2 regions of the Methylobacterium sp. CM6246 genome follow, and region 2 is predicted to be linked to the other one. Evidence: predicted binding sites of a transcription regulator. Region 2 holds the regulator's gene; the other holds the start of a gene.

Region 1 (14,970 bases), 510 kb from region 2:
TCGCTCGGCGGCAAGCTGTACTATGTGCTGAAGGGTCCACAGAAAGAGTACCGAGTCTATTCGCGGGGCGAGCGGATCGATCCTGAAACCGGCGAGGTGCTTGGCCCGGTGTACCGCCAATCGAAACGTCCCCTGCGTACTGGTGAACGCGCCCGCCTGTGCTACGCCTTTGAAGATCGCTTGCTCGACCAGCTGCTGTTTGGAAACCTTGAGGGCACCGAACTTGTAAGGTCGATCCGGCATGAGGCTTTGAAGCCGTTTCGGGCCTGGGAGAAGCGGCAGCGCTGATTTCGAGGCTGAGCAAGCGGCGTCGGAGGAGGGGGCATCCATGGGCCGGCGCTGACCGCTGCGGCGTAGCAGTGGGTTTGCGCACTCCGCTGAAGCATCAATCCGTCGGAGTTGGCTCACGAAGTGGCGGGTGGCCTTCCCACAGTAATTGACGCCCTGAGCGTCAATCGTCCTCTGTTCCCGCGATGCAGGGTCCGCAGAATATCAACCGCACGGCCTTTTTGCGGGTTGGCTCACATACCCGGGGGCCGACCGGGTTCGACACCCGGGCCTGGCGAATCAAGAAGGATTGGCTCCGCACCGGTCCGCGGGTTCGCCAGCTCGACGTGATGGCTGGCCTCACCTTTGACGGGCTGCTGTTCGGCAACCGCGAGGGCACCGTGCTTGCCAACGCGCTCCGGGATGAGGCGCTGAAGCCGTTCCGGGTCTGGGAGAAGCGTCGGTCTTAAGTATCGGGGCTGAAGGGCTACAGGGGGGGGGGCGATGTCGCTGTCCTCGCCGGCGACGCGTTTGCCATCGATAGGTCCGAGATCCACACCGCCGGCCGATGCCCGTCCATCATCTCCCGCGCGCATCTCGCTCGCGATGTCGCCTACGTCGTCGAAACGAGCGATGATCCCGTACCCTGGCGTTTGCAGCTCTGGCTGCGATCGATGTTCGCCCTGGCCGAGCACGCCACCGACTTGACCACCTCGACGCTGGCCGCCCAGCGCAGGAGCCTAGATCCGCAGCTGGGCGCCATCCTCGCCACGCCGAGCGGCTGCGACCTGACCCGCAACCTGCAGGCCAAGAGCGGCCGGGCTCGCATCGGCTCTTGGTGTTCCTCGCCCACCCCGGCGCGGTCGAACCAATTAACAACGGTTCAGAGAGGCTGCTGCGTCCGTCCGTGGTCCAGCGGAAGGTCATCAACGGCTACCGCGCGATGTGAGCCGCCGAGGGCGAAGCTGCCATCCGCACCGTCGTCGATACCGCCTTCCTCACAGGCCGCAGTCCCTTCGGCACCATCCTCAAAACCGTCGGCACCTGAACCCCGCAATCACACGGGTGAGTAATTACGTGCGGTCGATGATCATGACTTATAAATCAAACCTATCACAAAAATTTGATCAAGTCACACCCGGATCCTGGCGATCAAGTATGGACGTTATTGGACGAACTACATCCCTTCCAAAGATTTGACACCAACAAAATACGTCCGCTTGTATTGGCCTCTATAATCTGGAGGTATCTTATGACCGACTTCAAAACGTATTTATCTCGCCACGAATCATTCGAAATCTGCCGGCGAGCAGCCAATCGCACCATAGAGCGCTTGGCAAAAAACAGGGGCCGAGCGGCTCAAGGGATCCTTGAGCGCCTGAAAAGCTGCCGAAAGGGCAGCCGATGCTTTTCTGGGGTTTGCCCTGTATGCGCACGACGATATCGGCTGCGACTCCTTCCGCAAGCAGAGCATATCCTCAGGGAGGATAATCCATGGGTCCAATTGTGGTGGACTCCGCCCAGTGCGTTAGTAGCGAAAGGCCTGCTCGTCGATTTTGATCTTGGAGAGCTGCTCGATCATCAAAAACAAGTTTTGCTCGAAGCGATACCAGGTACCGTCGCAATCGGTGGTATCGACGTTTCCCTCGGCATCAGAGATAGAGTAGCTGCACTATGGCGGATTTCAAGCTGTGTGCTTATCCCCGGCCCGATCACTCAAGATAATATCGGCCGGCTCACCCATACGTTTCGACCCGGTAGCACCTCCTGTCACTCGTTCAGTATTGAACCGGTGCTAAATCAACCTCATATGCTTTCTTACCTCTTCAAGCACCGCATCTTCGCTCGAACTTACGACCAACATACGTCAGCCGAGAGACGGCCGAAATTCAATACCTTACATCCGTCTTTCGCCGACGAGGCAGATGTATTCCAAGAAAGATGGCCCTTGTGGAACCGGTTACTCCTTCACAATGTGAGCGCGGGCAAGGATCCTCATCGGCCTACGTTGCGCCGGCTCATCTAACCGGAACGTGCCTGCACTTGGTGGGACTCAGCCCCGCCAAGTGCTTGGCGCACAAGTCCGATCCAGGAAATTTTGCCCTTGGCTTTGCCCCATCCGTGCGTTTGACACAGATCCATTCGATTGCCCAATCGTAACTGGAAGAAGCTCCTTCGCTCTAGATAGTTGGGCAAGAGGGCGTTGCGGCTTCTCACTCAGCGCGATTGCGCGCGAACCCTTTTTAGAACAAAATACGAACAGGCTGCCATGTGCAGCGGGCGCCTCCGCGGGCAGTGAGATGTCATCTCCGAGTTCCAGCCGCACGCTGTTCTTCTTCGAGAAGCCCTCGGCCATGCGGCAGCTGCAGCGCTTCTTCCGCTCACCGAACACCGTTTGCGTGGCCGCCGAGGGGCACCTGCTATCGGCCGAGGAGCCGGGTAGCATCCGGCCCGAGTGGAAGCCATGGCGCTTCGAGGCGCTGCCCATCAAGCTCGCCACGATCCCGGTCAGCTGCGGCACCAATCGGTCCGGCCAGTCGCACGAGCCGAAGATCGCCGCCATCCGACAGGCGCTGAGCGGCGTCGAGCGCGTGATCATCGCGACCGATCCCGGGCGAGAGGGCTCCATGATCGCCTGGGAGGTGCTGGAGCACCTGGGCTGGCGCGGCCGCGTCGACCGGCTCAAGCTCGGCGCGCTCGACGACGTCTCGATCCGGCGCGCCTTCGCGGCCCTGGCCAAGGAGCCGGGCTCAGGCGAGCGCGACTACGCCGCCTACCTCGAAGCGCTGTGCAGGCAGTACGAGGATTATCACCTCGGCCTGAACGGCACGCGGGCCATCTCGCTGCGCCTGCGCCCACCCGCGTTCCGAGAGCCTTGGCGCTTCGGTGGCGTTCAGACGCCCACCCTCGCCATCCTGGCCGACCTGGAAGAGCGTATCCGTTCCTTCGTGCCGCAGGACTTCTTCAAGGTTGCCCTGCACCTCGGCACCCAGTCCGGTGCCGAACTGACCCTATGGCATGCCTCCAAGGAGCGGATCTTCGACGCAGCGGTCGCTGAGACGATCCGAGCGGCCGCCGCGACATGGTCGGGTCCCCTGGCGGTCGAGCACAAGGACGTACGCCGCGCACCGCCTCGGCTGTTCTCCAAGGACACCTTGGCGCGGCGCTGCGCCAAGCGATTCGGCTGGGACCCTCAGCAGACGGCCGGACTCGCTCAGGAGCTGTACGATCAGGGTTACTTCAGCTACCCGCGTACTGAGTCCGAGTACCTGCCGGAAGGGCAGGCGGGTGATGCCGCCGCGATCGTTGCCGCCATCGCGACCGTGTTGACCGACGTGCGCGACGTCAGTCCGGGAGGCGAGGTGCCTCTGATCCGACGCGGGGCGAAGGGGCACTACGTCAAGGACCCGGGCGAGCACCATGCCATCGTGCCCCTGCGCAAGGTGCCGGAACGCAGCCGCCTCTCCGCCGATCAGTTCCGGTTGTGGGGGCTCGTCGCGAACGCGTACCTCGCCGCCCACCTGCCCGACGGCATCGACGCCCGTACGAGCGTCACGGCCGAGGTCGGGACGCCGCTGGGCGCGAAGCGGTTTGCCATTTCAGGCAGCCTCATCCGCGTCCCGGGCTGGCGTGCGATCTACGGCAGCGAGGCCGAACTTGAAGCGGACGTGGTGCCCGGCAAGGCCAAGCGCGAGGCGGAGGCCACGTCCGCGCGCCTGCCACTGGTGAACGACGGGGAGGGCGCAACGGCCACGAGCGCAGATGTTGCCACCGCGATGACCGAGCCGCCGCGGCGGATCACCCGAGGCGAGCTGCCGGTGGTGATGGGCCGGTTGATTGATCAGGTGGATGATTCGGCGGTCAAGCGCGCCCTGGAGAACCCGGTCAATCCGAACGAACCCAAGGGCCTCGGCACGGCCGCCACGCGCGACACGATCCTGCCCAAGCTGCTGAAGAGCCGCTACATCACGCTGGCCAATGGCAAGGACCCGGCTATCGAAGTGACCGAGGTTGGGCTGGCCTTCATGACGGCGGTGCGGCGCGTGTTTCCGGCCTACGGCGACCCAGTCGGACGCGCCCTGTTCGAGGCGGAACTGGCCGAGATCGGTCGCGCGGCCACACGGGCCGAGGCCGTCGAGCGGGCCAACGCCTTCCGGCAACGCACGCTCGCGCGCCTCGATGAGCTGATCGCCGCGATCTCGAACTCGCCCGTCGTCAGCCTCGATTCAAGCCTGATTCCGCCCAGTCAGGCCGACAATCGGCCGCCGACGCCGGCCATGGTGTCGTTCGCGGTGAGCTTGGCCGAGCGGAAGGGCGTGAAGCTGCCACGCGGCTGCAAGAGCAGCATCAGCGTCTGCCGCGCTTTCCTCGACACCCATGGCGGGCCACGCGCACCTCAGGAGGGTGACGCCGGCCAAACTGGCGACCGACGCATCCCGAGTGCAGCGATGCTCAAGTACGCACGCAGCCTGGCCGAGCAACGTGGCATCCCCTGCCCATCGGAGGCTGAGACCGACTTTGACGCGTGCCGGCGCTTTCTCGACGCGCACGCCGCACGGCCGCAGCGTGAAGCGGGAACGCCCAGTTCCGGCACAACTAAAGCTGGAGAGCCTGCCCCCCGTGGAAAGCGGCGGGGTAGAGCGGTGCAGGCGCCGAGGCAGACAACTGCGCGACGGCGCGACTGAAGCGAGCGGTTGAATATTGCGCATGGAAGCGGACTCAAGACGCCACGGCGAGGCGCGTGAAGCTCACCGCACTCGCAAACCCTGCAAAGGCCGCCCCGAGCCCCATCGCCAAGGCTGGACCATGCGCTTCCGCGATCGCGAAGCACGCCGCGACGAGGGCGGCGCCCAGGGTTTGACCGAGCAGCCGCGCCGTGGCGACGATGCCGCTCGCACCGCCTGATCGGTTAGCTGGTGCGCTCGTCATGATGGCGCGCAGGTTCGGGGCCTGGAAGAAACCGAACCCGGCCCCGCAGATCGCCATCCGCCAGATGATGTTCGGGACGCTGGGGTCCGCGGGCAGCAGCGCGAGCAGCCCCATGCCGAGCGCGAGGCCGGCGAGCCCGATCCCGCCGAGCAGGCCGGGCGCATAGCGGTCCGAGAGGCGGCCGGCTACCGGCGCCATCAGCGCGACCACCACTGGCCAGGGCGTCATCAGAAAACCGGTCTCGACCTGCGAGCGGCCGAGCGTGTGCTGGAACAGGAACGGCAGCGAGACGAAGGCGAGCCCCTGCGCTGCGAAGGAGCATACAGCGGTCAGGGCCGACAACGCGAACAGCGGGCGCATTAGGAGATCAGCGGCCAGCATCGGCGCCGGGTGCCCGGCCTGGCGACGCAGGAGCAGGGTGAAGCAGGCGAGCGCGCCACTGATCTCTAGGAGGATGCGCCAAGGCGGCCCCTCGTGTGCGGCCTCGCCCAACCCGAGCACGAGGAGCGCGAACGCAGCGGCGTTGAGCAGCGCGCCGGCAACGTCAAAGCTGTGCCCGGAACGTCCGGTCTCCGGCAGCGCGGTCCAGGCCAGGGCGAGGGCGCCGAGGCCGATCGGCACGTTGACGGCGAACAACCAGGGCCATGGCGCCGCCAGCAAAATCAGCGATGCCACGGTCGGACCGACTGCGAAGCCGACGCCGACGACGAAGGCGTTGAGCCCAACCCCGCGGCCGAGCTGATGCGCGGGATAGATGAAACGGATCAGCGCGATGTTGACCGCCATCAGTGCGCTTGCCCCAATCCCCTGGAGCACGCGCGCAGCGACGAGTGTCGGCAGTGACCAAGCCAGGGCGCAGACGAGTGAGGCGCCGGTAAACAGCACGAGGCCAGCGACGTAGATCCGCCGCTGCCCAACGATCTCGCCAAGCGCCGCGATCGGCAGCAGCGTCGCCACGACCGCGAGTTGGTAGGCGTTCACGATCCAGACCGAGGCGCTAGGATCGACCCCAAGGTCAGCGGCGATGGTCGGCAGCGCCGTGTTGGCGATGGCGGTGTCGAGCGTGGCGAGTGCCACCCCGGTGAGCACCGGGGCCATGGCCCGGCCGCGCTGGCCCGGCGGTAGCCCATCGCGAGCTATCGCGGTTGGCCTCAGGGTTGTGACAGACATTCGGACTGAAGGTCTCGCGTTTCGAACCGACCTCGGACTGCGCGCCCTTCCGCAGCTTGGCAATCTCGCAGCATCATCACCCATGTGCGAGGCGGTGCCGCCATCGCCGCGCCGGAATGGAGGTGTCGAGCCCGCGGCTGGGGTGCTCCATGCCATCGGGTCGACACCTCCATTCCGGCGCGGCGATGGCGGCTGGAATTCGGCGCTCGATACTCACTCGCGAGGTTTGCAACGGGTGGTGAGGAGCAGAAGTTGGGTCCACGCCCAGAAGCGGACCTTCGGCTTTGCGCCCATAGCGGGCATTCGCTCGCTTCTCGCGGTGTCTTCAAAGCGGACCTGACCTCACAATGAGCTAACTTCTCATCGCCGTACTTCGGCCTGTCCCGTGCTTAGCGGAATGTAGGAGGCGGTTATACCGATCCACAGCATGCCCTGCGCCAAAGCGGAACTGCTCAGTCTCCTCAGGGGTACAGGACAGGATTGAAGATTGCCACCGCAGCGACGTCTGTATGTCGGGACCTCGATTGTGTGCCGATGTTGGATGCGCCGGCGGTGATTCCGTCCGACACATCGTCAGCCGAGCTGCGTGGGGGCTACTGGGCGTAGGGACGCCGCTCACAGCTCAGGAACCGTTCGACTCCGAGGACCTCGGCCGGATCGTTGTTCAGGAAGCGATGGAAATCGCCCTGACTGTCGGGAGATCCGGCGATCGCCCGCAGGCTATCCCACTCCTCCGACGCCTGTACCGAACCTTGGCTGTCACCCCGGCGCATGGTCGATGGCGAACATCCGAAGCTGCGACGGAACAGACGGTTGAAGTGGGATACGTCCGAGAACCCGCATTCCGTGGCGACCTCCGTGATGGTCTGCGGCGAGTTCGCAAGGAGCCAGCGTCCATAGAGGACGCGAAGGTCCCGCGAGTATTCCTGAACGCTCTTGCCAACGAGCTTACGGAAGACCCGTTCGAGCTGTCGCTTCGAGAGTCCTACGGTCTGCGCGATTTTCTCGACGCGCTGAGGCGTGCTGAGATGCTGCTCAATCAGCAGCATCGCCCGGCGAACCCGGTTGTCCTCGACGATCCCGGCACTCGGCGGCTGGGGCTGAGCCCCGGCCGCGGGACGGGCCCGGTCGGTGACCATAATATGCAAGCTCTTCTGCGCATGTCCCGGACCAAGGTGCCGATCGATGAGCCAAGCCCCGAGATCCAGGCTGGCGAGACCGCCCGCGCAGGTGATGATCGGGCCATCCTCCACGAAGAGTTGGTCCGCGACTGGGATCACATCGTCATGCCGCGCAACGAGATCGGTGAAGTGGTACCAGCTGACGCAGCAGCGGCGGCCGCGCATTAACCCCGCCTCGGCCAAAGCGATGCCGCCGGTGCAGATGCCGATGAGGCGCACCCCGGCAGAATGAGCCTCTCGCATAAATGCGAGGGATCGGGAGTTATAGGGCTCCCGGTCGAGCAGCCCGCCCACGACGACAATGTAATCGAACCGGGTCGGATCCGAGAACGTCTCCCAGGGCATCACTTGGATTCCGCAACTCGATGTCACCGGCTCCAGATCCGGAGCGAGCAAGCTCCATGAGCAGCGCTCGGGTCGGCTGCGATCCCCCTCGTCCGCGGACAAACGTAGGATGTCGATCAGGGTCGAAAAGGCCACAAGGGTGAAGTGGGGCAGCAACACGAAACCGAGCGACAGCTTGCGACGGCTCGGCCCCTGCAGCGGTATGGTCGACGGTGTCCGGGGTGTCGTCATGCCATCCGGTGCGTTTGCCCGGATTGTGATCCGGTCGGTCTCCTTCTGCAAGAGACGGACCAGGGGCGAGCGAACAGCGGGACGCTGGCGTCAGTGCACAGCGCCGAAATAGGCCCGTTGCAATTCGGGGTCGTCCCGCAGCGTCGCGGAGGAGCCCTGCGCCACGATGCGCCCGCCGGATAGGACATAGCCGTGATGGGCGATCGCCAGCGTCTGATTCACGTTCTGCTCGACGAGCAGGACCGTGACGCCGGTCGCATTGATCCGGGCGATCACATTGAAGTTCTCTTGCACGAAGAGCGGCGAGAGCCCCAGCGAGGGCTCGTCGATCACGAGGAGCTTCGGATCGGTCATCAGCCCCCGGCCGATCGACACCATGGCCTGCTCGCCACCGGACATCGTGCCGGCGAGCTGGCGGGCCCGCTCCGCGAGGCGTGGGAAGACGGCATGCACGCCGTCGAGCCTGCGCCGGATCTCCCGCTCGGACGACACGCGGTAGGCGCCGAGCCGAAGGTTCTCCTCGACGGTCATCTTGGAAAAGATCCGGCGGCCCTCGGGAATGCAGCCGATCCCGAGACTGACCACGTCGTGGGTCTGCATCCCGTCGAGCTTGCGCCCGTCGAAGGAGATGGAGCCGCGGCGGGGCGGCGTAAGGCGCAGGATCGAACGGATCAGCGTGGTCTTGCCGGCGCCGTTCGAGCCGAGGATACATGTGATCCGTCCGGGGGCCACCTCGAGGGTGATGTCGTCGAGGACATCGACACGGTCGTACGTGGTGAAGACGCCGTCGATGGTCAGGCGCGCGGTCATGAATGCCCCAGATAGGCTTCGCGGACGGTCGGGTCGGCGGCCACTTCGCGGAAACAGCCCTCGCAGATCTTGCGGCCGTAGTTGAGGACGACGCAGCGGTCGGTGATACGCTCGATCAACCCCATTTCGTGTTCTACGATGATAACAGTCAGGTCGCCGCGGCTGCGCTGCACATCGAGGATCTCGTCGATGAGCTGGTTGGTCTCATCGTGGGTCATGCCGGCGGAGGGCTCGTCGAGCAGCAGGATCTTCGGCCGTCCGATAAGGGCGCGGCAGATCTCGACCCGGCGGCGGTCGATCATGCCGAGGGCGACGGCCGGCTCGTCGAGACGCCGGGCGAGGTCCGGGTTGAACAACCGGGCGAGGTCCCTGGCCTCCTCGGCGAGGGCCGCGACGGCCCGCGCCAGGGTGCGGCGGCGCAGGAGGTTGTCGATCACACCCTGCGGCAGGCGCTCCTGCGCGCCGAGCGCGATGTTGTCGAAGACGGAGAGCGGCAGGCACAAGCGCGAACGCTGGAAGGTCCGGGCGAGACCGAGCCCGGCGAGCGCGTGGGCAGGCTCGCGGGTGATGTCGCGGCCGTCGAGGACGATGGAGCCGGCCGCAGCCGGGTAGATGCCGCTCGTGACGTTGAAAAAGGTGGTCTTGCCGGAGCCGTTCGGGCCGATCAGACCCAACACCTCGCCGCGTCGGACCGTCAGGTCGAGTTCATTGAGGGCGAAGAGGCCGCCGAAGCGGACGGACAGGCCCTTCGCCTCCAGGATCGCGGGGGCTGCCGCCACGGCGCTCATGCCTGGCGCCCCGCGACGAGGGTCCGCGTCCGGCGGGGCAACAGGCCGCCGGGACTGAGGACGAGGACAAGGATCACCAGCACTGCGAACAGCAAAAGCCGGTATTCCTGAATGAACTGCAGTTTCTCCGGCAGCAGCACGACGATCAGCGCCGCCGGTAGTACCCCCCAGCGGTTGCCGATCCCGCCCAGGATGACGATCGACACCATCATCAGCGAGTCGCCGAGGGTGAAGTTGTTGGGGGCGATGAAGCCGGTCATCTTGGCGTAGATCGCCCCGGCCATCCCGGCAAGCACGTTGCCCAGGGTGAAGGCGAGGATCTTCCAACGGGCGATCCGCAGGCCGAAGACCTGGGCGGCGACCTCGTCGAGCCGCACTGCGTCCAGACGGATGCCGATCCACGATCGATCGAGGAGACCGACGAGCGCCAGGGCCACCGCGGTGAGGGCGAGGCACAGCATGACGTAGTTGGCGTAGAAGGAAAACGTCATGCCGAACAAGTCGAGGTCGTTCGAGAAGTCCCAGCCGAACACCGTGATCGGCGCGAGCTTCAGGCCCTGGGGGCCACCGAGCAACTCATTGGCGTCCAGGAAGACGTTGAACATCACCCCGAAGGCCAGTGTCGTCAGGGCGGCGTAGTGGCCCCGCGTCCGCAACAGCGGCAGTACGAGGAGCGAGCCGATCGCGACAGCGACACCGCCCCCGAGGAGAATGACCACCAGGTCCGGGATGGCGATTCCCTCCGCCCGGCCGAGGGCGGCTGCGGTATAGCCGCCGCAGCCGAGAAAGGCCGCGGCGCAAAAATTCGAGAGGCCGGCATAGCCGAGCTGGATCGTCAGGCCGAGGCACACCGTGGCGTAGATCAGCACCGTCGCCAGCATCAAGAGGCCGAAATTGTCCTCGCGCAGGACGACGATGACGGCAAGGCAGGCGGCCACCAGCACGAGCCGCGCCGGCCAGGGATGACCGGCCGCGCCGCGCTCCACGGCGGCGATCACCCGGAACCGAGCGGCGGCGAACCACACCATCCCGCAGGCCACCAGCGCCGAGAGAACGACCCTTTGGTCCTCCGCATGGACCAAGAAAGCGACCGCCCCGGCGCAGGCGGCCACGACAACCGCGAAGATCGCGAAATCCGAAGCCCGCCGGGCACTCACCCCGGCCACCATCGGCAGCGCGTCCCGGGGGACCTCATCTTGGGTGGAGCGGTGGCGCATCAGCATCGGTACGTCATCCGGGCGGGAGGAGAGGTCAGACGCGCTCGCTGGCGCGCTCGGCCAGCAGCCCGGTGGGGCGCCACGTGATCAGGGCGATGACGGCGACGAAGGCGACGACGTTCTTGTATTCGCTGAAGGTCGGCAGGGTGGCGACGACGACGGTTTGAAGCCCGGCGAAGAGGTAGCCCCCTAGGATCGCACCCCAGAGGTTACCGAGCCCGCCGACGATAGCCGCGCTGAAGCCGATCACCGCGATCAGCAGGCCCATGCCGTAGTTGATCTCGCTGTAGTACAGGCCGGAGATCACCCCCGCGAAACCCGCCGTCGCCGAACCGAGGGCGAAGGTCAGGGGGACGACACGGAAGAAGTTGACCCCCATCGTCCGGGCGGTCTCCTGATCCTCCGCCACCGCCCGCATCGCGAGCCCGAAGCGGGTGCGGTTGATGATGTGGTGGACGACGGCGATAATCAGGAGCCCGGCCACGATCAGGATCAGCCCGTCATAGCGGACGAAGACGCCACCGACGGTCGCCCCCCCAGGTGGCAGCAGGGCGGGGAAGCGCTGCGAATTGGTGCCGTTGGGGAAGAACAGCCGGATCGACTCGCGGATCACGGTGCCGACCATCATCGTCATCAGCAGCAGGTTGAGGGGCGGGGCGGAGCGCAGGGGCAGTATCAGGAGGCGGGAGATCCCGGCGCCGAGGAGCGCGGCGAGGCCCACGGCCGTCGAGACGGCGGCCAGGATCTGCACACCGGCCGGCAGCCCCGCAGCGGCGGCGGCAGTCGCCGCGACCAAGGCGCCGAAGGCTCCGAACGTCATCACGTCCCCGTGGGAGAACTTGATGACGTTCATCACCCCGAAGAAGATCGTGAACCCCATCGCCACGAGGCCGTAGATCGTCCCCTGCATGAGCCCGTTGAGGACGTACTGGCCGATCGCGCTCATCGCATATCTCCGATCGCTCGGTCTCAGCGGTGCAGCAACTTGCGCTTGCCGCTTGCGTACTCACTGTCCTCCCAGACGAGCCATTTGCCGTCCTGAACGACGTATTTCGTGGTCAGCGGCGTGATATTCTGGCCGTGGTCGTCGAAGGTGATCGGCCCAACGATCGAGGGCACGTCCTTCACGTCACCGAGCGCCGCGGTGATCTTCGCCCGCTCTGGACCCACCGCCTCGATTTTCTGCATCAGCAGGTGGGTGGCGATGTAGGCGAAGGGTCCGTAGGCCTCCGGCGGCTCCCGGAAGCCCGCCGCCTTGTAGTTTTCGGTGAAGGCTGCGCCGCCGGGCATCTTTGAGAGTGGTGGCGAATCGAAGAAGGTCACGGTACCTTCGGCGAGATCCGGTCCCACGGCGTTGATGAACGCATCGCCCATGATCCCGGAGTTGCCTTCGAGCTGCGCCTTGATCCCGAGCTTGTCCATTTGCGTCCGCAGCCGCGTCCCCAGCGGCGTGAGGCCACCGAAATAGATCACCTCCGGATTCAATTCTTTGATCTTCGTCAGCTCGGCACTGAGATCCTGCTGATCGGGCGCGACCGCGAAATTTCCGAGGATTTTTCCGCCGTTCTCGTTGGTGAACTCGGTGAAATATTTGTTCATCGACTTCCCGTAATCGGTCGAGTCGGCGAAGGAGACGAAGGTCTTGTAACCCTGCTCCTTCATGAACTGCGCACCGACCCGGTTTTGGCCGATGAGGATGCCGCTCACCCGGTGGATTTCCGCGTATTTGTTGGCATAGGTGATCTCGGGCAGCACCGCCGCCCAGACCACCATCGGCAGCTTGAAGCGGTGGAACACGTCGACCGTGGCGATGGCGGTGGCCGAGCAGTAATGCGGTACCGCCGCCGCGATGCTGCGGTCAGACCCGAGCTTGGTCACGACCTGCACGCCGACATTCGGTTTGCATTCGTCGTCTAGGACAACGAGCTCGTACTGATAACGATGGGCCGGATCGGCGTTGAACAGCTTCACGGCGAGTTCGGCGGAGTTGCGGGCGCCGATCCCGTGGGGGGAGTTCGGCCCGGTGAGGGGGCCGACGAACGCGATCTTCACCGTGTCCTTGGCCTCGGCCCATCCTGGGATGAGCAGTGCCCCCGCCACTACCCCTGCGAGGCACCGCCGCGTGATCCGACCCATTCCGCCTCTCCGTCTTCAGTCCAGAAGCAGACTAGGCAGCGGAGCCGTGGGCAGACTAGCACGCAAGCGCGCTGGCTCCTGAACGGATGCGCCATTGGTGCAACCGCGGGGCGCGGCGCGTGCGTACCGAGCCGATGACGGAAATGTCCTAGCTGCCATCCGGCGGAAGGGAGGATCAAGGGCACCCCGAACCAGGGAAGCTCCCACGGAGACTGCGCATGCCGTCCGACCTGCACGACCGATCGATCGTCATCGACGGCCTGATCATCTCCGACTTCGGCCGGCCGGTCTTCGAAGACATGCGCAAGGGCGGCCTGACTGCCGCGAACTGCACCTGCTGCGTCTGGGAGAATTTCACGGAGACAATGCGAAACGTGATGCACTGGAAGGCGTATTTCCGCGAACATGCGGACCTGATCACGCAGATTTACACCACCGCCGACATTCAGGCCGCCAAGGAAGCCGGGAAGACCGGTATCATCCTCGGCTGGCAGAACATCACCGGGATCGAGGACCAGGTTGGCTATCTCGGCCTGTTCAAGGAACTCGGCGTCGGCATCATCCAGATGGCGTACAACACCCAGAACCTCGTCGGCACCGGCTGCTACGAGCGCCGGGACGGGGGCCTGTCGGACTTCGGCCATGACGTGCTGGGTGAGATGAACCGGCTCGGCATCCTGGCCGACCTGTCGCATGTGGGTTCGAAGACGAGCGAGGACGTGATCCTCGGCTCCCGCCAGCGGGTCGCCTACTCGCACTGCCTCCCTGCCGGGCTGAAGGCGCACCCGCGCAACAAGTCCGACGAGCAGCTTCGCTTCATCGCCGAGCGGGACGGGTTTGTCGGCGTGACCATGTTCCCGCCCTTCCTCAAGCGCGGACCGGATTCGACGGTCGATGATTACGTCGAGGCGATCGAGTACGTCCTGAACCTGTGCGGCGAGGACAAGGTCGGCATCGGCACCGATTTTACCCAGGGCTACGGCCGGCCGTTCTTCGACTGGATCACCCACGACAAGGGCTATGGCCGCCGGCTCACCGACTTCGGCGAGGTGATCAACCCCGAGGGCCTGCGCACCATCGGCGAGTGGCCGAACCTGACAGCGGCGATGGAGCGGCGCGGCTGGCCGTCCGCGCGGATCGAGCGGGTGATCGGCGGCAACTGGTTCGCGCTCCTGCGCGACGTGTGGGGAGCGTGAGGGTCATGGGCAAGCCGCAGGTCGAGATCGCGGTCGACGACACCACCGGGCGCTGGTCCGTCGACGCGCTGCCGATGATCCTGGTGCCGCAGCACTTCTTCCTGAACAACCACTTCGCCCTTGAGGCGGAACTGGGTCCCGAACGGCTGGCGGAGGTGCTGCGGCCCGCTGGCCATCGCTCGGCCTATCATTGGTGCGAGAAGGAGGCCGCTCATCATGGGTTGGACGGCCTCGGGGCCTTCCACCACTATATGCGGCGCATCACCCAGCGCGGCTGGGGGCAGTTCGAGGTGCTGGACGTCGATCTCGGGGCCGGCACCGCCTCGGTCCGACTTCGGAACTCGGCCTTTGTGGACGAGGAGCGCCGACGCCTCGGCCGCAAGGTCTGCACGATGTTCGCCGCGTGGCTCGAAGGCTCGCTCGAATATGCGGCGGCGGCCTCGGGCCGGACGCTGCATCTCCATGCCCGGGAAGCCTATTGCGCCGCGGAGGGCACGCACGACCATTGCTTGTTCGAGGTCACGCCGCGGAGATAGGCTTCGGCTCTTTCCGATCCCGGCCGGCTCCCAGTCCGTGACGCCTCCGGCGCTACGGATTGGCGGGGCTCAGGCCCGGCCGCTTGAGGCCCAGGAAGCCGATCTCGTGGCGGGTCCGCCCGTCGCCGCTGGCGAGATCGGCAAGGATCTCGCCGATCACCGAG
Region 2 (14,970 bases):
CCTGCATCCGCGAACGCTGCCGGATCGGGGAGGCCGGCTATCGGCTGGAGGCCAACGCCGAGCGCCACCTGAAGCCGCCCTCCGAGATCGCCCGGCTGTTCGCCGACCATCCGGAGGCGCTCGCCCGCACGGTCGAGATCGCGCAGGCCTGCACCTTCTGCCTGTCGCAGCTGCACTACGAGTATCCCGACGAGCCGGTGCCCCCCGGGCGCACGGCCCAGGAATACCTGGAGGAGAAGACCTGGGAGCGGGCGCGCTGGCGCTATGCCGGCGCCGTCCCGGACTCGGTCGGGGCCACGCTCGGCGAGGAGCTGCGGCTCATCGCCAAGCTGGACTACGCCCGCTACTTCCTGACCCTGTTCGACGTGGTCGAGTTCGCCCGGAGCCGGGGGATCCTGTGCCAGGGGCGCGGCTCGGCGGCCAATTCCGCCGTGTGCTTCTGCCTAGGCATCACCGCGGTGGACCCGTCCAAGCACCGGCTGCTGTTCGCCCGGTTCATCTCCGAGAACCGGGGCGAGCCCCCCGACATCGACGTCGATTTCGAGCACGAGCGGCGGGAGGAGGTGATCCAGCACCTCTACCACCGCTACGGGCGGGAGCGTGCCGCCCTCTGCGCCACGGTGATCCACTACCGTCCGCGCATGGCGATCCGGGAGGTCGGCAAGGTCTTGGGGCTCACCGAGGACGTGACCGCGGCGATCGCCGACACGGTCTGGGGCTCCTGGGGCAAGGACGTGCCGGACAAGCACGTGCGCGAGGCCGGCCTCGACCCCGACAACCCGGTGCTCCGGCAGGCGCTCGACCTCGCGCACCAGCTGATCGGCTTCCCTCGCCACCTGTCGCAGCATGTCGGCGGCTTCATCCTGACCCGCGGGCGCCTCGACGAGACCGTGCCGGTGGGCAACGGCGCCATGGCGGACCGCACCTTCATCGAGTGGGACAAGGACGACATCGACGCGATCGGCCTGATGAAGGTCGACGTGCTGGCGCTCGGCATGCTGACCTGCCTCAAGCGCGGCCTCGATTTTCTGGAGACGGACCACGGCGTCTTCTACGAGACCCTGGCCGACCTGCCCCGGGAGGATCCCGACACCTACGCGATGCTGGCGAAGGCCGATTCCGTCGGCGTGTTCCAGGTCGAGAGCCGGGCGCAGATGTCGATGCTGCCCCGCCTCAAGCCGAAGGAATTCTACGACCTCGTCGTCCAGGTGGCGATCGTGCGCCCGGGCCCGATCCAGGGCGACATGGTCCATCCCTACCTGCGCCGGCGGTCGGGGCAGGAGCCGGTGGTCTATCCGTCGCCCGACCCCGCCCACGGCGATGCGGACGAGCTGAAGGAAGTCCTGAAAAAAACCTACGGCGTGCCGCTGTTCCAGGAGCACGCGATGCAGATCGCCATCACGGCGGCGAGCTTCACCCCGGCCGAGGCCGACGGCCTGCGCCGGGCGATGGCGACGTTCCGGCATGTCGGCACGATCGGCGGCTTCGAGCAGAAGTTCGTGGGCGGGATGACCCGCCGCGGCTACCCGGCGGATTTCGCCCAGCGCTGCTTCGCGCAGATCAAGGGGTTTTCTACCTACGGTTTCCCGGAGAGCCACGCGGCGAGCTTCGCGCTCCTGGTCTACGCCTCGGCCTGGATGAAGTGCCGGCACCCGGACGTGTTCCTGGCCGCGATCCTCAACGCCCAGCCGATGGGCTTCTACCAGCCGGCCCAGCTGGTGCGGGACGCCCGCGCCCACGGGGTCGAGGTGCGGGGCGTCTGCGTCAACGCCAGCGCCTGGGACTGCACCCTGGAGCCGGCCGGGGATCCGAAGCTGCACGCGGTGCGTCTCGGCCTGCGCCAGGTGAACGGCCTGCCCGAGGCCGCGATGCACCGGCTCGTCCGGCTTCGCGCCAACGGCTATGCCAGCATCGAGGGCCTGCAGGCGGCCCTCGCCTTGCCGCGCAACGCCTTGGAGCGCCTGGCCGAGGCCGATGCGTTCCGGTCGCTCGGCCTCGATCGGCGCGCCGCCCTGTGGATGGTGCGGACCCTCGAGGGCACCTCGGCCCGGAGGGCGGCCAAGGCGGACGGCACCGAGCGGCGCGGCCACCTCCTCGACGCGCCGCTGCCGCTGTTCGCCTGGCACGCCGACGACGGCCTGTTCCGGCACGAGCCGAACGTGGACCTGCCCTCGCTGCCCCTGTCCGAGGCGGTGGCCGAGGATTACGCCGCCACCGGCCTGTCTCTGCAGGGGCACCCGGTCGCGTTCTTCCGGGGCCGGCTCGCCCGGATCGGCGCGATCCCGGCCCGGGCCCATCAGGATCCGGCCCTGCCCCAGGGCGCCCGGGTCACGGTGGCGGGCCTGGTGCTGATCCGCCAGCGGCCGGGCACCGCCAAGGGCGTGGTGTTCCTGACCCTGGAGGACGAGACCGGCATCGCCAACGTGATCATCTGGAAGACGGTGTTCGAGGCGAACCGCCGGGCCGCCATGCAGGCCCGCTTCCTCGCCGTGCGCGGCCGGGTGCAGCGGGCCGAGGGGGTGGTCCACTTGGTCGCCGAGGGATTTCGCGATCTGACGGAATCCCTGCGCGACCTGCGCGCCGCCGGGATGAAGCTGCCCCCCGAGACCACCGATTTCGGGGCGCCTCAGGACCGGCGGGCGTATCCGAGCCGGGATTTCCATTGAGCGTTCGACCGGGGACGCCCGCCGCGAACGCGTGCGCAGCGACGCGACCGAGCGGCGGATGACAGACGCTTGGCAGCGCCTGCCGGCGACCCGATCGAGGCGTACACGGTGCTCCTAGGATCTGCCGAAAAGCGGATAGGGGCCCCGATCAGCCTCGACCAAGTGGACCCGCATCGAGTTGTTCGAGGATCCGCGTCAGCGTCGCACGATTGTTTTTATCGTCTGCGTTTTCGAGCGCATCTTCCAACACGAGACGGATATCCTCGGCCTCGACTTTCTCCATGTCCCAGTTCGGGTAAAGACGCTCTCGTTCTTCTTCGCTCTGGCTCAGCGAAACGATGTCGTGATGCCGCTTGTCGCGATGCAAAATCGCGATCAGGTTCTGGATCTTGGCGGCCGGCCCCTCGATCCACTGGAAGAAGACGCCGCTGCCGAAAACCAGCACCCCGGTGATGCCGTGTTCGAAATTGTTGCGCTGGGCCGTCTCGACGATGCGGCAGACTTCGGCGTCGTCAACGCCCTCGGCGGCACGACTGCAATAGACAAAATGGTAGAGTTTGGGCAGCGCAGCTTCGTCTAACTCGACGCCGCGCGGGATGCCGTATTCGTCGAACATGAGTAAGCTCGCTTGATGTGTGACACTGTAATCAAGCCGCGACCTCAATCGGACCCGCGCCCGCATATGCGGGGCGGCGCCGGTCCAATCCGGTCGAGACTCATACGTTGCGGATCGCTCAGCGGTTCATGAGTCGCGAAGCGCGTCGCCGCGTTCGGCCGCAAGCCGCTCGAAGACTTTCAATGCTTGCACAGGAGTGGCCCGGTCTATCGCGCCGTTCGCGACTTCAGCTTGTGACCACATCCAAGATCGGGCCGGATCGTCACGCATGGCCCAGCGCGGGAATAATCGGTCCGTCACAGTGTGATAGGACAATCGCCTGATCTCCAAATGCCGGTCGTCCCGCAAGATCCGAGCATAGGTGTCATCCAGCGCTTCGGCCGAGCCCTCCAACAACTGCATGTAGACATCGGCCCTACAGATGAGGGCGCCAGTGATCCCATCTCGCGCGTTGCATCGCCGCGATTGCGATAGGATGCCGTTGAGCATCGCTTGGTCAAACCCAAAGGGGCGTGAGGCATAGATGAGCTGAACGACAGACATGGCTGCTGGATCCTATCGGGCCGTCGGATTGGTTCGGATCGGTAGAGAGATCTACGTTCGGTCGTTCACAGGCTCGAAGGCGGATGTGAGCAATCTCTGCGCGAGCAGAACCGCGGTGGGTGCATCGACCGCCGAGGCATCGGCGCCGACCCGTTCGACGTATTCGGGATGCTCCAGGAAGACGGGTCCCCCGACCATGACGCCGATCGAGGGGTTGAGCGACGCCCGTCGTACCGCCTGGATCGAGGCGGCGAGTTGATCGAGATGGCTCTCCCGGCTCAGCGTCAGACCCACGACGCCGAACCGCTCCGAAGCGACGAGATCGGCGATCTCCTGGGGGCTGGAGGCAAGCCCGCTATCCGCATGCCAGCCGGCCTTCCGCATGAACTGTTCGACGATGGCCAAGCCGAAGGTGTGAAGTTCGCCCGGTGCTCCCATCAGGAGGATGCGGCGCCCGCTATCGTAGGGCGCGACGCCTCCGTCCGTGCGGAACGTGGCCAACAGGAACTGGAGTTGGGCGAGGCCGGCCGTGACCTCGATGAAGTCGCACAGATCGTCGTCCCACATGCGCCCCAGCAGGGCCGCCGAAGGTGCCAACAGGTCGAGGAACAGGTCGTCGACGGAATATCCCTTGGCCGTCAGGGCGGTGAAGGCGTCCATGAGGGCCGTGACGTCGTGCCCGAGGATCAGGTCCGTGAAGCCCGCGACCGTTTCCGCTTCCAGCTTCGGCAGGACGTCCGACCGGACCTCCCTCTCGCCGCGATCGACCAGCATCATCCGCGGGATGATGTCCGTCTGAACGATGCGGCCAAGCGCTAGGGTTCGGTGCCGTGCCTCGTCGACGGATCTTCGTCGTGCATAATCCTCCCGGGCATACGCCGCTTCGGCGATCCCCTCCGTGATCAGATCGGCCCACTCTCGGTGGGTTGATCCCTGATCCAGCATTGCCTCCTCCCCATGGTCCGGGGTTGGCATCCCCGTTTGTTATTGACCGTCGTCGGCGAGTACGGGGCGTAGGAGAGACGCAAATGCGCGCGTTGTAAAGGAGACGACTCTCCTACCGCGCTCGCCCGATATCAGCAGTTTACGGCGGGCAGAGAAGTACAGCCGTCAGGCGGGAGATACAGGTCTTCGAACGTCCGCCCCTCGTCGACCGCAGCCTCGGGCGGACCGACTGCTCCCCAGCCGTTACGGACGGCACCAAACGTCGGATCCCGTCTCGGCGCATGAAGACGCAGACCCATCGACCGCCACGCTGCCTCTTGACAATGTTCCTATTTTGTGCTCATTAGCCGTCACCTGTCCTTCGGCGGTGTGGGGGTGACTCCACGGCGCTCCTCGGGGGTCCGTCCGGTGGCTGACCGGCGGGCTCGGGGGATGGGGCGATGCCCGCGTCGGTGGCTCTCAGCCGCCATCGCCCCGGGCGGCGTGCCGATGCAGGGCGTGTCTCGGATGCGGGCGTGAAGATCGGGCGGTAGTCTGCCCGGCGGGGTGCGGAAATGCCCCCGCGGCGACCCGGATCTGGGCGTGACCCTCAGAAACCTGCGGACCCGCCCACTACGAGGCGGATGTCGGGTGGAAGGCCACGGCGGTGATGCGGGTTCCGGGGGCGTCTCGGCTGCGATTGCGGCTTGGGCGCCATGGGCAGTGACCGCTAACACGGAGTCGCGGGGATCGGGGCGTCGCACAGACATCGCGACGAGACAGACGGCACCGGCCGGGGACCATGCCCGGCCGATGCCGCGGGTCGCCGCGGGGATTGGATCCCGCGCGTAACTTGGCCGACACCTGGGTTCCCGCGGCGTCCCGCGTCCAGCGTGCTGAATCTTCTTGGGCCATGCCCCCGGCGCACCAGGCGCGCGGGGACGATGAGGCCTGTCGGGCGGTCGCGTGGCCGGCGCGCCCGCAAAACCGGACCGGGGCCCACCCGTGCGGCATCCTGTCTGGTCGATTCCAGAATCAAAGTGAGACTGGGCTGAACCCAATCTTCTGATTGGCCGTTGAGCGTTCGGCACTGCGACCGCGCAGGCCCAGCCGATTGCCGGAGGTCACGAACGCCGGGCATGAAAGAGTCGATTCGATGGAACAGCCCGACGCTTGGCATCTGACGGACCGGCTCGATGCCGAACACGGCAAGGGCGATCCGTTCGCCGCCGCGGTCCGTGCCACGCGGATGGCGATGATCGTGACCAATCCGCGCCTGCCCGACAACCCGATCGTCTTCGCCAACGACGCGTTCCTGCGGATGAGCGGCTATGACCGCCAGGATGTGCTCGGCCGCAACTGCCGCTTCCTCCAGGGGCCCGACACCGACCGGGGCGCCGTGGCGCTGATCCGGGAGGCCGTGGCGGCCCAGCGCGACATCGCGATCGACGTCCTGAACTATCGCAAGGACGGGGCGCCGTTCTGGAACGCCCTGTATCTCAGCCCCGTCGCCAACGAGGCCGGCGAGGTGCTGTTCTTCTTCGCCTCGCAGCTCGACGTCACCGATCGCGTCGACGCGCACCTGCAGGTGCAGAAGGAGAAGGACCATTTCGAGGCCGAGGTCGCCCGCCGGACCCGCGACCTCACCGAGGCCCTGGCCACGCAGACCATGCTGGTCCACGAGGTCGATCATCGGGTCAAGAACAACCTCCAGATGATCGCGGCCCTCCTGGCCATGCAGACGCGGGCGATCACCGATCCCGCCGCCCGCGCCGCGATGGAATCCATGCTGACCCGGGTGGAGGCCCTCGGCACGGTCCACCGCAGGCTCTACCAGTCCAACAACGTCGAGCGGTTCGACGTGGCCGAGTTCGCCCGCGACCTCGCCACCGACCTGATCCGCGGTTCCGGGACCGACCGGATCCGCCTGCACCTGGATCTGGAAACCGTGGAGATCCCGGTGACAAAGGCCCCGCCGGTGGCGCTGATGATGAACGAGCTGATCACCAACGCCCTCAAGCACGCCTTCCCGGACCACCGCGCCGGCCGGCTCTCCGTGACGGTGGCGCCGGACGACCGCCACTTCACCATCAAGATCGCCGACGACGGCGTCGGCATGCCCGTGCAGGTCATGGAGCAGCGCTCGTTCGGCAAGCGGCTGATCGGCACCCTCTGCCGCCAGCTCAATGCCAGCATCGCCTGGCAGGCGAACGACCCGGGCACGATCGTCAACGTTCGCCTGCCCCGCGAATTGGCTACCGGTCCGGAGGCCAGATGAGCGAGCCGATGCGGATCCTCGTCGTCGAGGACGAGGCCCTGATCCTGATGCAGATCGAGATGATGCTGGAGGAGGCCGGCTATCGCGTCGTGGGCACCGCCATGACGGCGGCAGAGGCGATCGCCCTCGTCCACGAAACCCGGCCCGAACTGGTGCTGATCGACCTGCGCCTCGGCGATGATTCCTCGGGCGTGGACGTGGCGCACGCGGTGCGCGCCATCGGCGGCATCACGGCCGCCTTCATGACCGCCAACGCCCGGGCCCTCTCGGACGATCTGGAGGGCGCCACGGCGGTGATCGCCAAGCCGTTCACCGGAGCGGTCCTGGAGGAATCCCTGGCCTACCTCGAGGATTGCGTCCGCCGGCCGCCGCCGGCCGAGCTGGTGCCGACCGGGATGCGCCTCGCCCCGGCCCTGCTCAAGAGCTTCGCCCAGATGCGGCAGTGAACGCCGCCCTCGACACCTCCGGCCCGGCGCGTAGAGTGCCGGCCATGTCAAGCTTCCGCGTCGCCCGCCCGCTCCTGGCCACATTCCTCGCGGCCCTGGCCGGCCTGCCCCTCGCCGCCCGGGCGGAGCCGTGTGACGACCTCGCCCAGCAGATCGCCGGGGCGATCGGCGGCAAGGTCGGCAAGCGCGCCGGGCCGAGCATCGACATCCGCCTGGCCGGTCCGATCAAGTTCGACGTGACCTGCCGGGCCGAGCCGATCGTGCAGGCGACCTCCGCGGAGCCCGCTCCCTCGGCGGCCTTCTTCCGCGACCTCGCGGCGGCCTCGGAGATCCTGGTCGGCGAGCCGGCCGCGCGGGTCGAGCCGATCATCGCCGACGCCTACCGGACCGCCCTGTCGGACCGCCGCAAGTCGTTCATCCAGCAGAACGGCTGGTCCGCCTCCTGCTACACCGATCCCGGCAGCAGCGCGATGCGCACCCTGTGCTCGGTGGGGCGCATCCCGCCGCGCTGATCAATACTCGATCACGTCCTCAAGCGCGTAATGCTTCACGGTCTTCCGGTTGGCGATCAGCTCGTCCACGGTCGGCTCGCCCTTGAGGGCCCGGGCGATGGCGAGCTTCGTCGCCTCGTAGTTGGTGCGGTACAGGTCCTTGCGGTCGAGGTTGTCGTCCTCCGCGCAGCGCGGGTCGAGCCAGATCATGATGATCATGCACAGCTCGTCGAGACCGTCCTTGGGCAGCACGCCCTCGATGATGCAATCCACGATCGCGTCGCCGGTGGCGGCCTGGACGACGCCGCCGAGCAGCTCGACATACTCGGCCGTGTGGATCGTCGCCTTGGTGGTCATCATCGTGGCGGGGCGCACGAGCTGGTTGAGGTCGCGCACCACGAACATCCGGGTGTGGCCCTGGACCTGCCCCATCATCGACGCGAAGGCCTGACCCACCGGTCCCCGTACCGAGCCGATCAGCACCTCGGGCATGGCGTCGGTGTACTGCCCGTCGGCGGCCAGGACGGTGGCCTCGCCGGTGCGGAACCAGATCTCTTGCATGTTTCGCGACTCCCCGTGTCAGGTCGCCCGGGGGAGACATCATCGAGGCGCCGGCGTCAATCGCTCCGGAGCAGGCCGACCCCGTCGAGGGCGCCGACCCCGGCGATCGCCACGGTCGGGCCGGCGCTCTTGAGGAACTCGGATCCGCGGGGCAGGGAAGTCGGGTGCGGCGCGACGCGGGAACAGTCCCGGGCCAGGGCCGTTCCGGCCGGAGCCTGCGGCGTTGTCTCGGGTCCGGCAGCCGGGAGGGATGTCATGACGGAGAGCACGGATCGGGGGGGCGGCTGGAGCCTCCAGGCGAGCGCCATGCCGGACGGGGTACGGCTCGAACTCGCCCTCGCCGACCTCGGCGGCGGCCCGGTCACCGCGGCGATCGTGCTGGACCGGGCGGAGGCCCGAGCCTTCGCCCGCGCCCTGCTGGCGGCGGCCGGCGATGCGGCCGAGCGCACCTTCCCCAAGCCGGGCGCCTGACCGGGCGGTCTCGGGGCCGGCGCGGGCGGCTCAGATCATTGTTGGATGAAGCCCGGATTGCGGCCCGGCAGGCGCGGCACCACCGTGCCCCGCTTCTCGATCGGCGCGTCGCAGGCGTAGGTGAATTCGCTCTTCTGCGGATCGAACACCGTCTCGCCGGTGATCCGGCAATCCTCCCGCACGGTCTCGTCGAGATAGGCGCGGGCGGCGGTGCGGAAGCGCTTCACCCGGGTCGCGGCCGGATCGGGATCGATCCGCACCTCGCTGAGATTGCAGCCGGTGTACTCGCGCAGGGCGTTCGAGACGACGAGCATCCGGCGCACCTGCCGGTTGTCGTAGACCTCGTAGGGCTCCTTGCAGCCGATGGTGACCACCTGCGGGGTGAGCGCCACGTAGTTGCGCGAGATATACGAGAACCCGGTGGTGCAGCCGGCCAGCGCCAAGCCGACGGCCCCGGCACCGATGGGCAGAAGAGCCGCGCGTCGCATCCTCGTCATCCCAAGCCCAATTCCAGCCCAGTCTCGAAGCCGCCGGGACGATCCGCCTGCCCCGCCGACCGGGGCAAGCACCTCGGCGCATTGAAACGGCGCCGCTTGCCCAGTCAATTCGTTTGTCGCCCGAGATGCCGTTCCAGGCGTCCGCGACCGGTCATCGCTCGACTCGGCGGTGGACGGCGCGCGTGACAGGCTTTGTTGCTGCGCCAGGACGGCGGAACGATCCGACCGGGTGGCGGCGCCGTCAGTCCTCGAAGACGTCCCCGACCAGCCGACGCACGAACTGGAACGCCTCCGTCGCCCCCGCGGCGACGCGTTGCTCCCCGGCCTCCCGGAGTTCGACCCGGTCGAGGGCGGCCGTGAAAAGCCGCCAATGCAACCCGCGTCCTTCGGGATGTCCGGCAAGATGGCGCGCACCGTGGGTTTCCGACAGGCCGAGCGCCCGGGCCTCCTTGAGCAGGATGGCCGCCCCGAGATTCGAGCCCTCGGCGACGTAGAGCCAGCCCAATCCCTGCGCCGGTTCGATCGTCCCGGGATGTTCCTCGGACGCGCCGTCAGGGACGGGCGCTCCGACATCGCGCAGATCCTGCTGGATCAAGGGCAGTCGGCGCCTGCCGTCGAGATCGGGCAGGACATGGGCGAACGCGCCATCGCGATAGACTCGATCGACGACCGCATGGAACCTGTACTGGATCTGGAGGAACAGCGCGTAGCGCTCCAGGCTCGCGAACGGCTTTGCCGCCATGATGCGCCGATCAAGCTGATCATGGGCGGCCGCGGTCGCCACTCTCAGGCGCTTCACGCGGCTGCAGGTCTCGGCGATGTCGGATGATGCGGCGTCCATGCGATCTATGTCTGTCGTCCGGGCAAGGTGCCGTGGGCAGACGTGAGCGGCCCGCCGCGCCACTCTGACCGTCCCAGCCTATGGACCATTGCGGCGATTCGGGTCACCGAGGCTGGCCCGGGTTCGTGCCGATCCGGCCAGACCGGTTCTGCCATGGCGGAGCGACCGCGTCACGGCACACAACGGCCGCATCCGCACATCGCCGATCGATCAAGCTCGGCCGATCACGCTTGCGGAACACTTGCGGAACGTTTAACGTGTTCGTGATTTGTTTCCGCGACCGCATCGAAGCGGTCCTCCAAGCCGCGAGTCCCCCGTCGATGCTCACGCGCAAGCAGCTGGACCTCCTGCGTTTCATCCAGAGCCGCATGCAGGAATGTGGCGTCCCGCCCTCGTTCGACGAGATGAAGGACGCCCTCGATCTGAAGTCCAAATCGGGCATCCACCGGCTGATCACGGCCCTCGAGGAGCGCGGCTTCCTGCGCCGCTTGCCGAACCGGGCGCGCGCCATCGAGGTGATCCGCATCCCCGAGAGCCTGTCCCAGGCGGCTGCTCCACCCGCGGAGCCCCGCCGCTTCACCCCGAGCGTGGTCGAGGGCGGGAAGTCCAAGCTGCCGGCGCAGCCGGCGACCGCCCGGATGATCGACGACGGCGGCCGCGCCATCTCGATCCCCGTGATGGGCCGGATCGCGGCCGGTACGCCGGTCTCGGCGATCCAGAACCAGAGCCACGCCATCACCATGTCGCCGGACTTCCTGGCCGGCGGCGAGCATTACGCCCTCGAGGTCCGCGGCGACTCGATGGTCGATGCCGGCATCCTGGACGGTGACCTCGTGGTGATCCGCAAGCAGGATACGGCCAATACCGGCGACATCATCGTGGCGCTGATCGACGACGAGGAGGCGACGCTCAAGCGGCTCCGCCGCCGGGGCTCCTCGATCGCCCTGGAGGCCGCCAACCCGGCCTACGAGACCCGCGTGCTCGGGCCCGACCGGGTCCAGATCCAGGGCCGGCTCGTCAGCCTCGTCCGCCGCTACTGAAGGGGTTCGGCCGGCGCGTCGCCGGGCGCGGCCTCGGAACCGGCGACGTCGGCCTCGGCCGGGATCGGCTCGGAGGGCGTTACCACTTTCGGTTGTGGGACAGGCGACGGCCGCGAAGCCGGTGATGCCCGCCAAGGCACGGTACGGCCCGTGTCGCGGGTATAGCGTGCCGTGAAGCCATTCCGGTCGGCCCGGAGCGCGACGGCGCCTCGTTCGGCGAGCACCCGGCGGTCGATCACCAGCGGCCCCGTGCAGGTGGGCGGCGCCGCGAGCCGCGAGATCAGCAGGGCCGCCCGGGCGCAGTCCTCCGTGAAGGCGCGCCGGTCGCGGACCAGGGCGACGGCGCGGCCGTCCGGCAGGCTTGCGGTGCAGCCGAGCCGGTCGCACCGTCCGACAGCCGACGAAGCCTGGATCACCGCCTTCGCCGATCGCCCGTCGCCATCCGCTTTCAGCCACTGCTCCATCACGAAGGCCGAAGGATTGCCGAGGGCCCACAGGACTCCGTCCGGTCCACGCACGGCCGCACCACCGCCCTGCCGGTCGACGTACAGGTCGAATCGCTCCGGAACGACGGCGAGGCCGAGCCCGAGCAGTGCGGGCGGCAGGGCCAGCCAGCGCAGCCGCGATACCGGCAGCGTCGCCAGCAGCAGCCCTGCCGCCAGCAGCATCAGCGCGCCGGTGCCGAAGGCCGGCAGCACCAGGACGGCCCGATTGAAGCCGGCGATCCATTCGGAGATCGCCAGCATGCCGCCCACCGCCTGTCCCATCAGCCACCAGATCGGCCGGTCCAGGGCGAAGGGATAGGCCAGGATCCCGATCACCGCCGCCGGCATCACGACCAGGGAGACCAGCGGCAGGGTCAGGGCGTTGCCGATCAGCCCGAACGGCTGGACCGTCTGGAAATGGTAGGTCACGAACGGCGCCGTCGCGACCTGTGCCACCAGGGTCGTCGCGAGGGTGCCTGTCACGGCCGAGAGGCCGGTGCCGACGAACCGTTCGATCCGCCCCGCCCCGGGACGCTGGAACAGGCGTCCGTCGATGAGCCGCGCGCAGGCGATCAGCCCGGCCACCGCCCCGAACGACATCTGGAAGCTCGGTCCGAGCAGGCCCTCAGGTTCCCGCGCCAATGCTATCAGGGCGGCCAGCGCGAGGTTGCGCATGGACAGCGCCGGCCGGTCGACCAGGATCGCGCCGAGCATGATCAGCGTCATGATCAGCGAGCGCTCGGCGGCGATGTCCCAGCCCGAGAACGCGCAATAGGCGGTGACGCCCAGCATCGCGAACCCGGCGGCGATCTTCTTGATCGGCCAGACCAGCGCGCAATACGGCACCAGCGCCAAGACGGCCCGCACCAGCCAGAACACCACGCCGGCGGCCAGCACCATGTGGAGGCCCGAGATGGAAACGACGTGATAGATGCCCGCCGCCCGGAGCGCATCGTTGGCGGCCGGTCCGATCAGGCCGCGCTTGCCCGTGACCAGGGCCGCCGCCACGGCCCCCGCTTGCCCGCCCTCGGCCTGCGCGATCCGGCGTGTCAGCGCGTTGCGGGCCTCGTCCAGCAAGGCTGCCAGTCGCAGGCGCAGAGGCGGCGGGGTGGGCGGCTCTCGAACCGTGATCGCCCCGATCAGCGAGCCTACCGCGCCGAGTCCCTGAAAGTAGGCATCCCGGGCGAAATCGTAGCCGCCCGGTCGTGCCGCCTCGGGCGGCGGCAGCAACCTTGCCGTCGCGGCGATGAAGTCCCCGGGCCGCAGGGATGGCGCCTTCCGGAACGAGACCCGCACCCGAAGCGGCCTCAAAGCGGGTTCGAGCCCGGCGAAGCTCTCGACCCTGATCACCAGCCGGGCGCCGACCTCGCGCTCGTCCAGCCCCTCGATCATCCCGGTCAGCGGCCCGATTGTAGTGCGGGTGAGGATCGGCGCCGCCACCTGCGAGACCCGCCAGGTCGCCGCCGCGAAGCCCAGGAAGCCGGCTGTCAGCGCCAGGCAAAGGGCGAGTGCCCCCGGCCGCGCACCCAGGAACGGCGCCGGCGCGAGGGCGAGCGCCGCTCCGGCCAAGGGGGCGGCGAGGAACGGCGTCCCGTCGGCACACCCGAAGAAGACCAGGATCCCGGCGCCGAACGCCACCGCCAGCCACGGGAACAGGCGGCGCTGCTCGACCTCCCGGGTGAGCCCATCGGCGAGCCAGCCGCGGAGCGCCGGCATCGACACCGGGCGCGTGCCGGCCAGCGCCACCGCGCCGCCCGCCAGCCTCGCGCCGATCCGCCGCATCCGCCCCGCCCCGTGCCGGACGACTCAAGTCCCGGCCGGGGATTCTTAACGCACCCATCGGCCCGTGCTACAGCGGACGCTTCGTGCTACGGGCGCCACGCCGTGCGACGGGCGCCGCCCTGACGCCCTGCACCGCCCCGTCGCCCTTCGCCCCCGAACATATCGGCCCGATGTCCTCAGCCGTCGTCACGCGCTTCGCCCCCTCGCCCACCGGATACCTCCATATCGGCGGTGCCCGCACGGCGCTGTTCAATTGGCTGTACGCCCGCCACACCGGCGGCAAGATGCTGCTGCGCATCGAGGATACCGACCGGGAACGCTCGACCAAGGGCGCGATCGACGCGATCCTCGACGGCCTGTCCTGGCTCGGCCTCGATTGGGACGGGGACGTGGTCTTCCAGTTCGCCCGCGCCGAGCGCCATCGCGCGGTCGCCGAGGAGCTCCTGGCCGCCGGCCGCGCCTACCATTGCTACGCCTCCGCGGAGGAACTGACGCAGATGCGGGAGACCGCCCGAGCCGAGGGCCGGGCCCCGCGCTACGACGGGCGGTGGCGCGATCGCGACCCGTCCGAGGCTCCTGCCGGGGTCAGGCCGGTGATCCGGCTGCGAGCGCCCATCGAGGGCGAGACGGTGGTCGAGGATGCCGTGCAGGGGCGGGTGACCTGGGCCAACCGCGATCTCGACGACCTCGTCCTGCTGCGCTCGGACGGGACGCCGACCTACATGCTCGCCGTCGTGGTCGACGACCACGACATGGGCGTCACCCAGGTCATCCGCGGCGACGACCACCTCACCAACGCGGCCCGGCAGAGCCAGATCTTCTCTGCGCTCGGCTGGGACATCCCCAGGATGGCCCATATCCCGCTGATCCACGGCGCCGACGGGGCGAAGCTGTCGAAGCGCCACGGGGCGCTCGGGGTCGAGGCCTACCGCGACCTCGGCTACCTGCCGGAGGCGCTGCGCAACTACCTCGTGCGCCTGGGCTGGAGCCACGGCGACCAGGAGGTGTTCTCCACCGACGAGATGATCACGGCCTTCGATCTCCGCGCAGTGGGGCGCTCGGCGGCGCGGTTCGACTTCGCCAAGCTCGCCAACCTCAACGGACTCTACATCCGAGGCAGCGCCGATGCGGATCTGGTCGGCGCGCTCGAGACGATCCTGCCGAACGTCGGCCCGGAGCGCGGCCTCCCGGCGACGCTCCAGCCAGCCCTCAAGGACCAGCTGATCCAGGCCATGCCGGGCCTGAAAGAGCGGGCCAAGACACTGATCGAACTGCTCGACAGCGCCTATTACCTCACCGCCCAGCGTCCCCTGGTGCTCGACGACAAGG

The links. Region 2 encodes LexA, which represses DNA repair genes until DNA is damaged. Its sites were predicted from a motif close to TGTTCNNNNTGTGTTCNG; they were not measured.
Region 1: the regulator LexA is predicted to act here: its motif matches at 2,512-2,529, upstream of ACYQPG_RS16970 (type IA DNA topoisomerase).

The regions. Positions count from the first base shown of each region.
Region 1 is NZ_JBTXKY010000001.1:3,445,934-3,460,903, forward strand. It holds gene ACYQPG_RS16955 (hypothetical protein) at 1-288, shown strand, start outside; gene ACYQPG_RS16960 (hypothetical protein) at 474-737, shown strand; partial or broken gene ACYQPG_RS16965 (IS66 family transposase) at 858-1,315, shown strand; gene ACYQPG_RS16970 (type IA DNA topoisomerase) at 2,568-4,952, shown strand; gene ACYQPG_RS16975 (MFS transporter) at 4,987-6,366, opposite strand; gene ACYQPG_RS16980 (GlxA family transcriptional regulator) at 6,960-8,174, opposite strand; gene ACYQPG_RS16985 (ABC transporter ATP-binding protein) at 8,214-8,933, opposite strand; gene ACYQPG_RS16990 (ABC transporter ATP-binding protein) at 8,930-9,721, opposite strand; gene ACYQPG_RS16995 (branched-chain amino acid ABC transporter permease) at 9,718-10,944, opposite strand; gene ACYQPG_RS17000 (branched-chain amino acid ABC transporter permease) at 10,973-11,884, opposite strand; gene ACYQPG_RS17005 (branched-chain amino acid ABC transporter substrate-binding protein) at 11,908-13,074, opposite strand; gene ACYQPG_RS17010 (dipeptidase) at 13,293-14,270, shown strand; gene ACYQPG_RS17015 (DUF5943 domain-containing protein) at 14,276-14,806, shown strand; gene solA (N-methyl-L-tryptophan oxidase) at 14,859-14,970, opposite strand, start outside.
Region 2 is NZ_JBTXKY010000001.1:2,940,535-2,955,504, reverse strand. It holds gene ACYQPG_RS14540 (error-prone DNA polymerase) at 1-2,666, shown strand, start outside; gene ACYQPG_RS14535 (BLUF domain-containing protein) at 2,815-3,282, opposite strand; gene ACYQPG_RS14530 (BLUF domain-containing protein) at 3,409-3,825, opposite strand; gene ACYQPG_RS14525 (cobalamin B12-binding domain-containing protein) at 3,877-4,602, opposite strand; gene ACYQPG_RS14520 (histidine kinase dimerization/phosphoacceptor domain -containing protein) at 5,906-7,027, shown strand; gene ACYQPG_RS14515 (response regulator) at 7,024-7,473, shown strand; gene ACYQPG_RS14510 (hypothetical protein) at 7,518-7,985, shown strand; gene fae (formaldehyde-activating enzyme) at 7,986-8,525, opposite strand; gene ACYQPG_RS14500 (hypothetical protein) at 8,582-8,782, opposite strand; gene ACYQPG_RS14495 (hypothetical protein) at 8,781-8,996, shown strand; gene ACYQPG_RS14490 (hypothetical protein) at 9,032-9,484, opposite strand; gene ACYQPG_RS14485 (biliverdin-producing heme oxygenase) at 9,735-10,334, opposite strand; gene lexA (transcriptional repressor LexA) at 10,655-11,374, shown strand; gene ACYQPG_RS14475 (ComEC/Rec2 family competence protein) at 11,368-13,641, opposite strand; gene gltX (glutamate--tRNA ligase) at 13,812-14,970, shown strand, end outside.